Regions from separate parts of the Salirhabdus salicampi genome, predicted to be linked through region 2. Evidence: riboswitches for the same ligand, from Rfam matches in the RefSeq annotation. Region 2 holds a riboswitch; each other region holds the start of a gene.

Region 1 (5,850 bases), on a different contig from region 2:
TTGGAACAAACATGATCATTATTTCAGTCCCAGAATGTGCCAAAAAAGTAAGGACGTTGTTCCTATACCTTTTTTTCTCATAATCCGTTATATTTTAATTAAACTTGTAATAGATTTATTTATGAACATATGGGAAAAAAGAAAGTTTAATCCTCTACAAAAAAGGCTATACATCCGTATGGCTCGTTTTACACCTCCAACTTTATTATTCATGTAATGATTAATGGATGGATTCATCTTGATCCAACATCGAATTCCCTTCATATAGAAATAACGTTACCCTCTACTACGTCTATCTCACATATAAAACGAATCATGCCAAACGGAAAGGGGAGGATGGACATGATTAACGTAATGTTAGTGGAAGATCACGCAGTTTTACGTGATGGACTAAAGAAAATTATCGATATGGCTGAAGACCTTACGGTTATAAGTGAAGCGGTGACAGGAGAACAAGCGGTTCGAAAACTTGCACACCACAGGCCAGATGTCATTTTAATGGACATTAATATGCCAGGGAAAAACGGTATTGAAGTGACAAAGATTATTAAAGAAAAATACCCTCAAGTAAAAATCCTCATCTTAACCATGCATGACCATGAAGAATATTTCTTAGCTGCGATTAGACATGGCGCAGATGGCTACATGCTGAAGGAATCCCCATCTGAACAAGTAATTGAAGCGATTCGGTCCGTTTTTACCGGGGAATCGGTAGTACATCCATCACTCATGAAAACATTAGTTTCGTTCCATCGACAACAAAATGAAGAAAGGGTTAGAAAAGACGAATTAACAGTGCGGGAGAAAGAAGTTTTAACATGTTTAGTAAAAGGTTTAAGTAATAAAGAAATAGGCAAACGGTTATTTATTAGTGAAAAGACGGTAAAAATACATGTCAGTAAGATTTTTAAAAAATTAAATGTAAAAAGTCGATCTCAAGTCGTACTTTATGCGATGCAAAAGCAACTTGTTCCGATACCTCCTAATTAAAAAGAACAGATGACATGTCATCTGTTCTTTTTCTCGGTTTTATCTTCTCCAAATTCATATAAATATTCAGCTTGATAGGATTTTTTTTCCCGCCCGGGGGTTTGAGGAAGGTTTTGTTTATTCCGGTCACGTGTTTTTTGGTGATGCGCTCTACCCACTGTAAGACCTCCTTTTTTTTATGTTGCCTTAAGGTCCTGGACATATCCACCGATTTTTAAAAAAACATTTTTATCTTCCAGGTAAAATATTCGTGTCCTCCATAGTGACATCGTAGGATATATTTTTTAAGTATTGAAGGATATCCCTTTGTTTTTCCTTTGATAATGGTGCGATTTGGTTGTTTTGAATAACATGGGGATCAAAAGACATACGTAGTTGATCATGTTTATCAATAGTTAGAGTTAGCAACCCGGTTTGTGCCGTTTTACCGCTGACATAATCGGGAAATAAGAAGTTACCTAATGAATAGGCAATGGGCTTTCCCTCGTAGAATTCAAATCCTTGTAAAACGTGAGGATGTGCACCAATAATCGCGTTTGCGCCTGCATCAATCATATTTTTCGCATACACTCTTTGCCACTGTTCAGGCTGATTGTTTCCTTCAACACCCCAATGCATATACACTAGCACTATATCGGCAGTAGCTGATTCTCGCTCAATGGCTTGTAGAACTAAGTCAGGTTGATACGCACTTGCAATAACAGGTCGATCTTTTGCTTCATACCAGTGAACAGATGGCAAAAATCGTGAAAAACCTAAAAATTTGATTGTTCTCCCTTTATGTTCTATAGATAATGCTTCATAGGCTTCCGCTTTTGACTCCCCAGCACCAAAATAGGAGAGGTCATGTTCTTCTAAATAATGTATCGTATCGTAAAATCCTACTTCTTGATAATCAAGTGCATGATTGTTAGCTAAGCTAACTATATCAAATCCAGCATTTTTTACCCCTTTTAATGCGATTGGATCTGAACGAAAATTATAAAGTTGAACGGTGTCTTTTTCCCCGCGTGTTGTCACAGCGGTTTCTAAATTCAAAACAGCTAAATCAGCTTCTTGTACTTTGTCTTTAATATGTTTAAAGGGGTAATCTGGTCCATATGTTTGAATAGCGGTTTTTACTGACCAATCAAATAAAGTATCACCTGCAAATATAATCGATATTGGTTCTTTTTCGGCATAGATAAATGAACGTGCAGGGAGGTCTTTTTTTTCTATGTTCGCTTCGAATTCAGAATTGAAAGTAACATAATAAGGAGTTTTAGAGTTGGATGGGGCCGTGAAGAAAAGAGAGGCAAGCCCAATCATGATAACGATAGATATGGGTGCTAAATATGTTTTCATATTATCCTCCTTTCTAATCATAATCACACTCATACATATGATGAAGTAGAAAGGAATAGAAGATAGATTTCACATTTTTAATAGAGACATGTGGCAACAATTTACTTGGATTATTGCTAAAACTATAACGGTTGATGAATAGTTCTTACAACATCTTCAGAAGGAATCATTACGGTAATATAATATTTACAATAAAAAAGAACCCGATATATAATATCGAGTTCTTCTACTAATCAGTATGTTTTTTCAAACGACGATAGATTGTTCCCGGTGATACGTCATACATTTCTGCAATTGTTTTAACTGATAAGCCTTTATCTTTAAGTTCTTTCCACGTTTCTACCCATTGATTTATGTCATGACTAGATGTTAATTTACGTCTAGCTTTTACTCTCTCTCTTATGTTCATGTAAACAGTATTTGGACTCACATCATACTTTTTCGCGATATAATCGTAAGAGCAACCCTCATTATATAAATTTACCCATTGTTCAATATATGGAGCGTACAATTTTAAACTGTTAGAACTAACATTTAATTCAATGCCTAATGCCTTCCTCACGACACTAGAGTGAACATTATACGCGTTAGCAATTCGCTTAATGCTGTAACCTTTTTTAGATAAACGTCTCCAAGTAGGAGTAATATCTTGTATATCTATTTTCATATACTTCTTCACGTTTGATTTAACAGCATATTCACTTACATTGTATCTTCTTGCGATTTCCGCAAAACTGTTCCCTTGTTTTCGTTCTTCTACCCATTTTGGAATCAATTGGCGGTATGGAGATTTAGACACGAAAGTAACCTCGTCAGATATATATTTTGAAACGGTCTCAATTTGGACATTATATTGCTTAGCAATTGATGATATACTGTTCCCAGCTTCATATAAAGAGACCCATGTAGGTTTTAAATGCATATATTTCTTTGGTTTACCTTTACTTCTTTTCATATTGCTTGTCTCCTTTCCAATAAAAAACACAACCGTTTTCAGTTGTGTTTCAAACGGTAACTGGCTGGCATAGCGAAAAGCTTTAGCCCCTATAGTTTTGCGTCACCACATTTCTGCAGCTTTGCCCTTGTCATTTTATTTGAGTGTCGTAGGAAAAGGACCGTTTAATGTTAAGTAATCATAGCAGATTCAGTTTGGTTCATCAACCATTTTTTATATACTAATTTGGGATATTGAGCCAATATTGATTGGGCTGTGTAGCGGGATAGATAGGCCCGGTTTGAATGTTTAGCAATAGGACACGTATAAGATTCATAAAATATTAATAAAAAAGCCTTGAATCGAAAATGATTTTCAATTAGAGTATATAGTGAGAATGATTCTCATATGTATAGGTGAAGGATTACTCCCTTCCAATTGAAGGGGCATCATAAGGAGAGATTCTAATATGGAATCACTTACAACGAAAGATCTAACGTTAGGATATCAAGATGACATTATTATAGATTCTTTAAATATAACAATCCCTAAGGGGAAGGTTTCCGTACTAATTGGTAGTAACGGTTGTGGAAAATCAACTCTGCTACGTTCTTTAGCACGTTTATTACAGCCTGTTAATGGTGAAGTCGTGTTAAATGGAAATGATATTGCGCGGATGAAAACGAAGGAAGTAGCGAAAAAGATGGCAGTACTTCCCCAAAGTCCTGTTACCCCAGAAGGTTTAACGGTACACCAATTAGTGAAATTAGGCCGCTATCCATATCAAACGTGGTTAAAGAAGTGGACGGAAGAAGATGAAAGTGCAGTTGAAAGAGCACTGCAATCGACAAATCTCCTTGACTTAAAAGACCGTCTTGTTGATTCATTATCGGGTGGGCAAAGACAAAGAGCGTGGATTGCTATGACATTAGCCCAAGAAACAGATATTATTTTACTTGATGAGCCTACTACGTATTTAGATATGACTCATCAAATTGATATTTTAGATTTACTATTTGAATTAAATGAAAAAGATAACCGAACGATCATTATGGTATTACATGATTTAAACTTAGCATGTCGTTATGCCGATCACATTATAGCACTACGTGATAAAAAGGTATATGCCCAAGGGAAACCAGAAGAAATTATTTCATGTGAACTTGTGCAAAATGTTTTTGACATGCGATGTGATGTTACGTATGATCCGATTTTTGGAACACCAATGTGTATACCACATGGAAGAGGACGTTGCTTACTAGCTGAAACCGTATCAAACGCACAAAATGGGTGACAAACATGGACCAACTAACTGAACTAGAAGAGCAGTTATTATCAGAGCATTTTCGCTTTTATACGAGTAAGGAATATACGATACAACCAGTGGAAGTGATTCCCGGTGTGGATATTCACATCCGGGGAAGGTTAGAACACCATTTATATCAGATGATGGACTATTTACAATCTGACTCCATCATTGCTACAGCTTCCACCTTTATGAAACGTTACGCTTATTTAATTGTTACGGCTTCTTTAGCTCCCATATCAATATTTAATAAGTCACCAAAGCTAACCTTTGATAATATTGTTTTGCTACGTATGGATAATCATAAACAATGGCTACCTACTATTCGGTTTATAGACAAGACAGTTTCCCCATTCCAAGAAGGGGACCGATTTGTTTGGCTAAAAGAAAATTGTACAACCATTTTCCGTGATCACTTGTCAGTCGTGATTGAACATATTCACCGTATTTCCAAAACACCGATACAGGTGTTGTGGGAAAATGTAGCTGTTTATTTCTATTGGTTTTATGAGAGATACGCGAATAAAATTGTTCAGAACGAGCAACAAGTAGCCATCCTGTACAATGATTTTCATACGATTGTTCAAGAGTTCGATGGAAAAGTGTTCGGCGAAAGAGAAAACCCAATTCGGCATGTATTTTATCAACGTAAGTTGCCTACTGAAGCACGTGTTCGTAAAACGTGTTGTTTAACTTATTTATTAAATGAGACAAGCTCATACTGTAAAATTTGTCCCCATCAATGTCGATAGGGGATTTTTTTGTATCGATTTTTTCTCCCATTCATACTTTTAACAATTCAACAAACAATAAGCACAGGAGGGTTGACGATGGAAAAAGAAAAATTCTATGTAGATATTGGATCAATGGAAATATCGAGATTAAAAGCTGGAGATAACAATGACTATGTCATTTATGCTACACCCGAAGAAGTAATTAAGCTTCGTGATTTATTTGATAACATGTATTCTGCAGATGGTGATGCTTTTATCCGTGCTCATATTCCGATTAAACAGTATCATCATGATGAATCAAATGACAATTATGATGAGGCAATGATTCAAATATTCCGTATGTTATATGAATTAGGGGATGAACAGACAAGAAATCATATTAAGTCCATGGAAATCTTAAAAAATATTTAGCCGTAAGCCTCTTATTTGGGGCTTACAAACTTTGTGGGGGAAAGATCGGAAAAAATGCGAAAGTTTTCTATATGAAAGTTATATATATAGAGTATCCCGATCTGAAGGAGGAACAACATATGGGTTTCCTC
Region 2 (5,850 bases):
GATTAATTGTTCTTTTCTCTCATCCTCTTGTGCTTTCGTCGTAATATCCATTAATAATACAACATAACCCTTTATTTCCCCTTCAACTTTAACAGGGTTAATAATGATATCGGCTATATACGTATCTTTAATATTTATTCTCGAACTATGTGTAGTTGTTAAGTTATCCATAATTGATTTTTGGTAGGCTGGTTTTCTATGAAAATGGCCCATATTTACTCCGATAAGATCCTCTACATGATCAATATTAAAAAGCGGGACTACATGTTCCATCAATTGAACCGCTGCTTCATTTAACCAGATCACATTGTATGCTTTATCAGCTAAAATGATATTTTCATTAATTGCGTTTAATACCGTAACTTCAGACATAAATTCCGGAAATTTCCCTAACGATTTCACAAATATCAGCCAACCTCTCACCGCTAAACTTTGTATCGATAAATTAATCTTCTTTCTATAATAAAACTTTATGAATGTAAAAGGAAGTATGTTCTAAAATTAAGTACGAAAAGAAAATGGATTAATACATATTTTATTAACATCCGTGAACATTAATTATAAGATGGATAATAAAGGAAGTAGGATATACGATGAGAATCCAAGAGTATATAAATTTAGGTTGGAATATTGAATCCTATATTTATGTAACAGTCATCCTATTCGGTATTGTTACGCTAATCTACTTTTTAAGGTTAAACTGGAAGTTGTATGGATTATTATTTCTATTGGCTACAATTATTGGGAACGTCTTATGTTACATCTTTGTGAAGCTTGGTTTTTATTCATACCCTTATGTTCTATTTCCAAAGATTCTCATTATGCCAGTAACAGCTGTTACATTTGCATTCCCCGCATTTGTACTTATCGGTGTTTATTTTAGTCCTGTTAAATGGGTTTGGAAAATACCGTTCTACTGGACACTCATACATATAGGGATGTTTTGTGAAACTTATGCTTTAAATAAGACGAGGATCATTGAATATAATTTCAAATGGGACTTTTGGGACTCCTATACGTGGTGGTGGATTTTCTTCTTATTATTCGAATGGATAGGAGGCTTAATCATACCGAGTCACTTACGTCGTCCAATCAACCTCCATCACTTACAGTATGGTAGGATTGGCTGGGCCATTATTCATTTCGTCCTCATCGTGACCATTTTTTTAGGCGGTTATTACGTGGGAACTATGCAGTAATCATTAGATGAACAAAAGAAGGGTGGACACTTATCCTTCTTTTGTCACTTCTTGTTTCTGCAAACTATTTTGAACGCCTCTTTTCAACGTATACACGCTGTTGACATTCTTATTTGTCCTCTTCAGTTCCCCCTCGATCAATACAATGATCAAGTTGGCAAAGCCGTAACTGTAGCTATCCCGGTATTTAACATTATTGATAACAGTAATGTGCTCGTATCCGAATATCCTAGCACCCACTTTTCTGTTAAATCCTCAAATGGTATATGCTCCAATATTTCAAAAAGTAGCTCTCCTCCCCTCGGAGGGATAATCATATCAATTTCATCATCTTTCATCATATTAAGAAACTCAATAGCCCTTTGTTTGGATGGTGCAGATTTCGCTTTTTCTTGCTGCCATACTGTGTCCCACAAACAACGTTATATCCTCTTTCACTGATTCGACTTAACGATGATCGAAACATTGCATGAAGTGAAACAGGGATTCCAGAAGAGGGGGCTGTAACACCAATCGTTCCGTTTTTCTTAAAACGAGGATACGTAATCATTTAATTTCCTCATATTCAACCTTTGGTTAATTTTACCACATATTAAAAATGACTACATAAATTGTAGTCATTTTTGCTTTGACATCACTTCACTCCAATTCCCACTTTCATCTTTCATCATTAAAACATATCTATCAGTCTTTTCTACAACATCAATATGATAATATACAATCTTCTTGTCTCGCTCATCTACATATTCAGGGGAATTGTCAATATAACTTAAATAGCGGTCTTTCTTATGTATTGTTGTCGTATAGATCGTTTCTTCCCCCCAATTCACCTTAAACACAATCGTTTTAGGCTTATGTGTACTAGACCAAACTCTGTTCACGACAAACATCATATCATCATTGAGTCTTCTTTTTATCGTACGTACTTTGTTTTCCGTTAACGGTTCCCCAGTATCTAAATACTGATCTAAAACATTATTTTTTGCGGTTCCGTAGTTTAAAGTAACCTTTAACTGTTTTGTTTCATCATGAAATGTAAATGTTTCTACGATAGCAAAATCTAAGTGATTTGGCCGGTTTAATTCGTCCTTTATTTCTTCTCTTACCGGCATTTGTTCTTTTTGTATTTCATGCACAATTATATGTGTATATAGGGGAATAACGAACAGAGAAATCAATCCTATTGATACAATATGGAAAACCTTTTTCATTTTCCAATTTCGGATAAACATAACGATACCAATGAAATATAACAATAGAAAACCATAACGTATTAGAGGTCGATCATCTAATTCATATGCAATATGATATAAAGTTGTATTTCCATTGAATAATTGAAACAGCTTCCCTTCTATATAAAGCCAACCCCCACATAATAATAACAGTGAATAAATAACAAACGATAGTTTCGTATTCAATGCTCTCTCCCCTTAAATAAAAATCCGAATTTTGTTACTAACACCTTATTTTATCATATAAAAAGAGCTCCTCAGCGCTGGGGAGCTCCTTAAAAACTAAATTAGTACCCTAAAAACAGTTTTTCATTCTTTAGACGTAAGTGCAAAGAAACCTACAATAACTCGCTCTTTTTAACCTTGATAAGAAATATCTATTTATGAAATTGCATGTATTGCTGAATTAATTGGTCCATTTCCTTTGAACATTGTAATACTTGTTCATTGTTAAGGCCCTTTTCATGAGCGCACTGGTTTAACTCTTTCCGTTTTTCCTCAATTTGCTGTAGAAGTGTGTTCCTCTCCGACATTTAACTCAAATACCTCCATTAGTCTAATAGGTAAAAACAAAAAAACAGGTATGCCGTAAGAAACTCGACACACCTGTTTTAGGAAATGTTTCTTCGGCGGCCCGGCTACCGTAGCGATTTGCTTTAGGCCCGTGGCTTTGCGTCCTTATCTTTCGATAAGTTTGCCTTTTTCGGTTAAAAAGAACTATTATTCTATAGTAAATTATACCTTCATTAACAAATAAATCAATAGTTTTTACCTAATAATTTCATTAAGAAAGATTAATGACTATGACTATTGACTCATTGGAGGGTGGTTTATTTAAATTGGAATATGTTCGACAGTTTTTAAAGATCTATCATGAAAAGATAGCTTGTAGATGTCAGGCATGTTTAGCTGTTTCCAAAATGAGTAGCCATACTTCTCATCAAAATAATTCATGATAAGCACCATAATATTTCCATGTGTACCAATTACAATATTTTCCCCTTTATACGTTTGTAAAATCCACATCATTGTTTTCACACCTCTTTGTTGAGCTACAACATTAGATTCTCCACCACTCCACGAAAAAGAGTAGTCACTCCATACCTTTTCACTAGCGTAGTCAAAATTGTCCACAGAAACTCCTGCTAATTTTCTCTCTCTTAAATCAGCTTCAATGATGACCTTTTGATTGAGTTGCTTAGCAACTCCTTCAACTGTTTGTATAGCCCGTTTGTATGGGCTTGAAATTACACAGTCAATCTCCTCTTGTTTCAACCGATTCGTAACCCTTTTTGTATCTTCCATCCCTCTATTGGATAATGGCCTTCTTAGTTCATCTGGTGTATAAATGGAATGGGCATGACGAACAAAAAATATAGTAGTACTCATAAAAAATCCCCTTTTTTTAAAAAACTTGTTTTAAATGTTCGTATATGTTATATTATTTAAATGCGATATATTGAATAAAGTAACTGGCATCCACTTATGTTTTTCGGAACTGCTTACTCACACTGGATCGGCTTCGGAGCCGTAAGGACGTAAGAGAGGTAGGGCTTACGTTGTTTAGGTTAAAACATCCAGGTGGAATATAACCGCGGCATAGATAATAAAAATTATAAATTTAAAACATTATTTTCAATATATTCAAAAAGCGAACGAGAAACAGCTCGTTCGCTTTTTCAATTTATAAGCTAATGCTACGTACCTCAACCTTAGTGATTCTCTAGCAGTTTTTTACTTCAGTCCTAACTTTTTTTTTATTGCATTTCCTTCTTTTCGGACCTTCGCCCACTTATACGGAAGTGTTCTAATTTCTCCACTGTTCTTTGCATCTTCCAAATGTTCCAATGCTTCTAAAATAATACTCCGTTGTAATTCCTTGTGAAAGGGAACGCCAAAATGATGTCCCATCATAAAAGGTACAAACACTGACCTTGGTGGTTTTATATATTCTGTCACATCTAATGCTACTGACATGGATACAGTAGGAATTCCTCTATTCTCTATAGCGCGCTGAACTAGCGCGATCGACTGATGGCATATAGGTCATGCGGGAGACAACAGAGCAATATCTGCATGATCCTTCACTACAGCATCAGCAATATTTTCAGCCAATGTTTCTTCTAAAAGAGTTGGGTCCATATTGTAGCCGATAAATGAGAAGAAATGGTCGGTTAATCCCCCAATTACACCTTCATCCGCTAATTCTTGTAATCTCTTAATGGGAAAAATTACGTTAATATCTTCATTGGCTCCAAACGTAGGATATTTTAATTGATGAATTTCTAAATCTTCTTGTTTTAAATGAGAAGGCACTTTTCGATATGTATAGTCTCCAACTGGATGTACTGTATCGAAGGGCATCGTACCTTTAGGTTGTACCCCTGCTGTGCTGACAAATGTTAAACGAGACTCTGAAATCGGCTTCGTTATATTTGCTAATGGTACGTAACTATCCTTTGTAATCATAGAACCTGGATACCTTTCGTTAACAGTATTCCATAGTCCTGAACGTAGTTGTTTTGATTTAAAGGTTTCCGTCATGCTTCCATTCCCCCGATCGTTTCACAAAATAAAAATGCAAATGAAAATATAAATGAGCTAAAGTAGAGTCGTCCTTTTTATCCATTGTTTCCAATATAAATTCTCTATCTGTTTCAGGTAAATCTAATAATAGTTTTAATGCTTCAATCCATGATTTATCAATCTCTTTTTTTCCCATTTCCTCATTGCCATCACCAAAGTGAAGACGAACATACCGGATTAATTTTTCATTGTCCCCGTTAGCAATGGCCTCTTTTAAGTAAGGTAAAGACATAAAACTTCCCCCTATTCTATTGCTATAAATTTCAATAATATAGAAAAATTTCGAAACTTTCAAACAAATAAGCAGTTGCCTTAACACGTCTGCCTTTATTCTATTTAATTCCCTATTTTTTCTTTGTTTTCCCACTTTTTATTAACCAACGATGTTGGATAATCTCCGTTATCGTTAACAGAAGCGCAGTTAATATAGCACCGAAAAACGTAACATATGTAACTTGTAATTGTGAGACAAAATAGACGATGAGCGTTGCGGCGATAAAATCGGCTATAGTACTCACCCAAAACGTTAATTTTCTTAATATAAGAATCTCCATCAAATGTGCTGATACTGCTAAAATGAAACCAATAATGATTGGCTGAAATATAGTTGTATAAAATACATTCGGAAACATAATCCAAGCTAATATAACCCCAATTGGGCACATAAACAATTTCATGACGAGGCCTGACATGTTGAATCTCCCCCCTTTACTTTGCATCTCATTCGAGAATTTTTGAAACTACATTTAACAGTCTAACCCTATTGTTCTTCTTGGTCTACATCATCAAAAAAAATACATGTCTTTTTCTAGTTTCTCCTTTCCGTAACTTCT
Region 3 (5,850 bases), on a different contig from region 2:
TTTAGGTGATTTAATTGGAATTGGTCATGAAACAAATGAAGTTCTCTCATTATTGTCCGTACAAAAGAACATTTCCTTTGTGGCTGGTAACCATGATCAAGCAATTTTAAATATTTTTGCGGGTAAGGAACCTGGAAGTAAGGGAGAAGAAAAAGAACACCATAAATGGATTGCTTCCCGGTTAGATCCTGCTTACCTACCGATGCTATCTGGTCTTTCGCAAAAGTTATACGCAAATCATAATGGGAAAACGTTTTATTTTACCCATTACCATGTAAATGAACGGGGTGATTTTTTACCCGTCGATCAAACCCCTTCAGTAAATAAATTAGATGAGTTGTACCGGGAGTCAACCGCGGACATCGTTTGTTTTGGCCACCATCACGTTGTTCATCATTTTAAATCGAAAGAACGGCTGTATGTAAATCCAAGCTCATTAGGATGTAATCATAAGCCGTTAGCACCATACGGAGTTGTTGAATTAGGAGCATTTGGGAATATAAATATATCGTTTCGAGAAGTACCATATGACAATAAAGACTTTTTACTCTCATACGAGCGCTTAAATGTTCCTGGGAAGGAATTTATTTTAGAAGTTTTTTACGGAAACCAACATTTGCGATATATATAGCAAAAGACAACCTCTTTCAAACTCCGTGGAAGAGGTCGTCAGACTATTCATCGTCTTCAACTAAGGGATACACACCGTTTCGTCGTGAACCTCTTTCCCGGTCAAAGGTGGATTGAATGCGCAAACCATGCGCATATCATGTTTATCTAGGGCATATATTTTACCTGCTGAAATCACAAAAAGCACCTTACCACTGACAATGTCTCGACTTCACCTTCCCCTTTTATACAATAAAACATCTTCATGGTGGCTTTGATACCAAAGCTCTCTCCTAAATAAAAATCATGCTCAATTTATAGAAAATTCTGGTTCTTTACCTTATAATAGTTTGAAATACCTTTGAATAAATACGGTAAGTAAAGGAGACTTCAATTCGTGTTACATAAAAAAGACGATTTATATCATAATTTAATGGCTGATTTCGATTACACATTAAATCATTCAGGTGTATCCGGTAATAGAGTGGCTTCCCGTCTGAATGAGTTATCCTTAATCGGTAAAACAGAGTACGGTGGGTCTTATCGTGTAGGATTTTCTGCTAAAGAAGCTGAAGCGAAAAATAAAGTAATAGATTGGATGAAAGAAGCGGGGTTAGCCGTAACGACTGATGGTGCGGGCAATGTTTTTGGTAGATTAGAAGGAAAAAATCAGTCACTACCTCTCCTGATGTCTGGTTCACACGTAGATAGCGTTCCAAATGGAGGGCATTTTGATGGGCCGTTAGGTGTATTAGCAGCATTAGAAGTAGTTGAAGCGTGGAAAGAAACTGGCTATACACCAGAACGCACGGTTGAAGTTGTGATTTTTACAGATGAGGAAGGGGCACGCTTCAATGGTGGGTTGTTAGGAAGTCAGGCCTTTACTGGGCAAAATGATAAAGAAACGATAACAAAGTTAACAGATACAGAGGGGAAATCTTTCTCTGAGGTTCTAGATGAAATTGGCTTAACAGAAGAAGAATTCTTTCAATCCGAACGGGATCTAACGAAGATAGAAGCTTTTATAGAAGTTCACATTGAACAAGGGAAACGCTTGGAAAAAGAGCAACTCCCTGTTGGTATCGTAACAGGTATTGCTGGACCTTGTTGGTTATCTATGAACTTTAAAGGACAAGCAGGTCATGCTGGAAATACCCCCATGGATGAAAGATGTGACGCCCTCGTTGCTGCCGGAAAGTTTGTAAGTGAGATTCATAATCTACCTCCACGAGTTAGTTCAACGGCAGTAGCAACTGTTGGAAAATTGAACGTCAAACCAAATGGGGTAAATGTAATTCCAGGTGAAGTGGACTTAACGGTTGATATTCGTGATATCCATGAGAATACACGTGATCAACTTGTTGGGTTAATAACCGATGCAGCACAAAGTGTTGCCAAGAAGTACGGCATAAACGTTGCATGGAATGAAACCGTACGAGTTGATCCGTTGTTAATACGAAAGGATCTACAACAAAAGTTAGATGCATCGATTGTGGCAAATGGCATAGAACCTTTCTATTTACCGAGTGGAGCAGGTCATGATGCAATGGTCGTTGGGAGAAAAATTCCATCTGCCATGTTGTTTGTGCAAAGTAAAGATGGTATTAGTCATAACCCGGCAGAATGGTCTTCCTTGAACGATTGTGTTCAGACGATCCATGTTTTAAAACACTTCATAGAAAACTACTAATGATTCATATACGCTGTGCCTAGAATAGGTACGGCGTTTTTCTATATAAATGGTTTCAAGTCATGGTGACCTACATCTATTTTAAAATGGAATTTTATTTCATTCTATAATAATTACCATCATCCTAGAATGAAAAATATGTTAAAATAAAAATAGTGAATATGTACTAGAAATATATAAAATATAGAAAGAAATAAAATAATGGTACGATAAAGGCAAACTTGTCGAAAGATGAGGACGCAAAGCCTCAGGTCTAAAGCGGAAGCTAAGATGGCTGGGTTACCGTAGGGAAAGAGAAGTGACTCCCTTTGCGGGCATTACTTCTCTTTTCATATTTTCATTAACGTTCTGAGCTTTGTCTATCATTGTTTTTTATGAATATATTTAGAAACGGGGCGTTAGGAGATGTCGGTTAAACGCAGGCTGATTATTGGTTCAGCATCTGTAATGTTTCTATTAGTTGTGCTAGCAACTACAGCAGTGGTGCTATTAGAAAAATTTAATCATAATATTGAAACAGTTGTTGAGAAAGATTATCAAAAAATTGTTCTACTGAATCGATTGGGAAATGATTTCAGTTCTTACGTTAAATTAGTAAGAGAGGCTGAATCATTTGAAAATGAATCTGAGACTTTTAAATTTTTGAATGCAGTGGATGAAAAGCGTTCAGATATAGAAGTTACAATTGCATCGCTGGAAAATGTCATTGTCCAAAGGGAGGCCATTTCTACCTTTAGGAAATTAAAGGTGGAATACCAGAACTATAATAACCTAGTTGATCTTTATCTTGCATCAGATAGCAGAGTGAATCGACCATTTTTTAATGAAGAAAGTGTCCGCATTCAAACAGAACTACTTGATAACATCACTCAACTTACAAACGTCTATGAACAAGATATGGAAGAGATTACAGAAGAATCTCAAGCGTTATTTGAAAATACAAGAAAAATTATCATTATTTTATCTACGCTAGTAATCGGTGCCGGTCTTGTGATTGCCATTATAATCATTCGCAATATTACTAAAAACTTAAATCTGCTATTAAATGGAATTGAAGGATTTACATCTGGAAAACTCGACCTGACCAAACGATTAAGCGTTAAATCAAAGGATGAATTTGGTAAGTTAGCAGATGCTTTCAATCGTATGATTGACTGGTTACAAGAGAAAACAGACCGGGAACGTGAAACAGCAGTTTTGAATGAAGAGCAAGCATGGCTGAAATCTAACATTGCCGAAATAACAGTTGAATTGCAAGGGAATCCGGACTTGCAATCACTGGCGAAAACATTTGTGTCAAAAGTCACCCCGCTAGTCAGAGGGAATTTAGGGGTCTTATACATTACAGAAGATAGTGATGAAGATGACGCACCTGATTTAAGGCTAGTGGGTAGTTACGCATATAAAGAACGAAAACATTTATCAGATCGATTCTCCTTTGGTGAGGGCTTAGTCGGTCAAGCTGCGTATGAAAAAGAAACGATACTTCTTACCGATGTCCCTGATGACTACATTAAAATTAATTCAGGAGTAGGAGAAGCTACGCCATTAAATATCATCGTACTACCACTTATTTTCAAAGGGAAAGTGCTAGGTGTACTAGAAGTTGCTTCATTCCATCAATTTAAAGAGATTGAGAAAGAATTATTAGAACAATTAACAGATAGTATTGGTATTGTGATTGAAAATATTAAAGGGCAAATGCGCACCGAAGAGTTGTTAGAAGAGTCGCAAGTTTTAACAGAAGAGCTTCAAACACAAGCAGAAGAATTAGAAGTTCAACAAAAAGAATTAGAGCAAATTAATGCCGAACTTGAGCAGCAGACAAAGGCTTTAAAAGAATCTGAGCGTGTCCTTCAACAGCAACAGGAGGAGTTGGAGCATAATAACACAGAGTTAGAAGAAAAAGCCCAACAACTAGCAGAACAAAATCAAAAGTTTGAGCAAAAAAGTCAAGAAGCTGAAAAAGCTAAAGTAGATGCTGAAGAGAAAGCGAAACAACTTGAGCTTATATCTAAATATAAATCAGAGTTTTTAGCAAACATGTCTCACGAGCTACGAACTCCGTTAAATAGTTTATTAATTTTAGCGAAGCTTCTTTCTGAAAACAAAGAAGGAAACTTCACAGACAAACAAGTAGAATTTGTCAAAACAATCTATTCATCTGGTGCAGACTTATTAAATCTCATTAATGATATCCTTGATTTATCAAAGGTAGAGTCCGGGAATATGGAAGTTTATAAAAGCCGCTTCCTATTGAATGATGTGAAACGTTTCGTGGAAGATACATTTAAACCCGTAGCAGAAAATAAAGGAATCGAGTTTGATGTTCAATTAAGCAACACGTTACCTAAAACAGTATTTACAGATAAAAAACGATTTGAACAAATAATAAAGAACCTACTATCAAATGCCTTTAAGTTTACGGAAAGAGGTCATGTAAACTTAAACATTCGGAGGGCAAGTGAACAAGAATTACAACAACTAACAGGAGAGGCTTTCCATAACGGTGATGTTACCGTTGCATTCTCCATTTCAGATACTGGTATTGGAATCCCTAAAGATAAACAAGAAATTATTTTTGATGCCTTCCAACAGGTAGATGGAACAACAAGTCGAAAGTATGAAGGTACAGGTTTAGGACTTTCCATTAGTCGGGAATTTGCTTCTATGCTAGGCGGCGACATAAAAGTCGAAAGTATAGAAGGAGAAGGAAGTACTTTCACCCTTTACTTGCCAATCTCTTATGTAGGACCAAACGAAGTAAACCAGCAAGAAGAGACACCTATTATTGATGCACGAGACGAAATTGCATCCACTCGAATTGCTGATCCTGTTGTCACGGACATACCTCCAATAGAAGATGTCGTATCAGATGAAGAACTAGTCCGAGAAATGGAGTCCGACCGAAAACGAATTCTTGTCGTTGAGGATGATGCTACACAACGGAACAGTATCGTAGAACTCATCCAAGGAATGTATGTAGATATCGTTTCTGTATCTTCAGGGGAAGAAGCATTACAAGAGTTAACCGGCAAATTTTTCGATTGTATGATATTAGATTTAGGTTTATCGAAAATGTCTGGTTATGAATTGTTAGAAGAAATCGAGAAAGAAAGCTCGTTACACTATATACCAGTCCTTATTTATACAGGAAGAGACCTATCTTCAAAGGATGAGTTAAGATTAAAGAAGCATGCGAAAACGATCATTATGAAAGATATTTACTCACCCGAGAGATTGCTTGAGGAAGTATCATATTTGTTAAACAAAAAAGATGAAGATTTATCAAATGTGAGTATCGAACATGTTCAAGAAACTTTGCAGGACAATCATTTTGAAGGTAAGAAAATATTAATCGTTGATGATGATATAAGAAATGTCTTTGCTTTATCTAATATGCTTGAACATCATGAAATGGAAGTGTTGTTTGCTGAAAACGGAAGAGAAGGAATCGAAACGTTGCAGAGAAATGAAGATATCGATCTTGTCTTAATGGACGTCATGATGCCTGAGATGGACGGATACGAAGCGACGCAAAAGATTCGCAG

The links. Region 2 has a riboswitch for cyclic di-GMP ahead of NLW78_RS01075 (aspartyl-phosphate phosphatase Spo0E family protein). Riboswitches for the same ligand answer to the same signal wherever they lie in the genome.
Region 1: another riboswitch for cyclic di-GMP. It lies ahead of NLW78_RS13205 (helix-turn-helix domain-containing protein); the one in region 2 lies ahead of NLW78_RS01075 (aspartyl-phosphate phosphatase Spo0E family protein).
Region 3: another riboswitch for cyclic di-GMP. It lies ahead of NLW78_RS13680 (response regulator); the one in region 2 lies ahead of NLW78_RS01075 (aspartyl-phosphate phosphatase Spo0E family protein).

The regions. Positions count from the first base shown of each region.
Region 1 covers NZ_JANBWE010000004.1:249,425-255,274, forward strand. The annotation lists gene NLW78_RS13190 (response regulator) at 343-990, shown strand; gene NLW78_RS13195 (YfhD family protein) at 1,008-1,148, opposite strand; gene NLW78_RS13200 (CapA family protein) at 1,219-2,334, opposite strand; gene NLW78_RS13205 (helix-turn-helix domain-containing protein) at 2,564-3,289, opposite strand; cyclic di-GMP riboswitch class I at 3,342-3,425, opposite strand; gene NLW78_RS13210 (ABC transporter ATP-binding protein) at 3,738-4,562, shown strand; gene NLW78_RS13215 (IucA/IucC family C-terminal-domain containing protein) at 4,568-5,326, shown strand; gene NLW78_RS13220 (hydrolase) at 5,405-5,719, shown strand; gene NLW78_RS13225 (hypothetical protein) at 5,839-5,850, shown strand, end outside.
Region 2 covers NZ_JANBWE010000001.1:203,866-209,715, reverse strand. The annotation lists gene NLW78_RS01095 (STAS domain-containing protein) at 1-402, opposite strand, end outside; gene NLW78_RS01090 (CBO0543 family protein) at 594-1,199, shown strand; partial or broken gene NLW78_RS01085 (LD-carboxypeptidase) at 1,370-1,749, opposite strand; gene NLW78_RS01080 (hypothetical protein) at 1,817-2,617, opposite strand; gene NLW78_RS01075 (aspartyl-phosphate phosphatase Spo0E family protein) at 2,809-2,964, opposite strand; cyclic di-GMP riboswitch class I at 3,057-3,140, opposite strand; gene NLW78_RS01070 (histidine phosphatase family protein) at 3,266-3,820, opposite strand; gene NLW78_RS01065 (hypothetical protein) at 4,166-4,408, opposite strand; gene NLW78_RS01060 (glycine/sarcosine/betaine reductase selenoprotein B family protein) at 4,478-4,975, opposite strand; gene NLW78_RS01055 (hypothetical protein) at 4,959-5,249, opposite strand; gene NLW78_RS01050 (DUF2512 family protein) at 5,362-5,709, opposite strand.
Region 3 covers NZ_JANBWE010000005.1:73,224-79,073, forward strand. The annotation lists gene NLW78_RS13665 (metallophosphoesterase family protein) at 1-631, shown strand, start outside; partial or broken gene NLW78_RS13670 (ectoine synthase) at 675-895, opposite strand; gene NLW78_RS13675 (M20 family metallo-hydrolase) at 1,043-2,299, shown strand; cyclic di-GMP riboswitch class I at 2,504-2,586, shown strand; gene NLW78_RS13680 (response regulator) at 2,705-5,850, shown strand, end outside.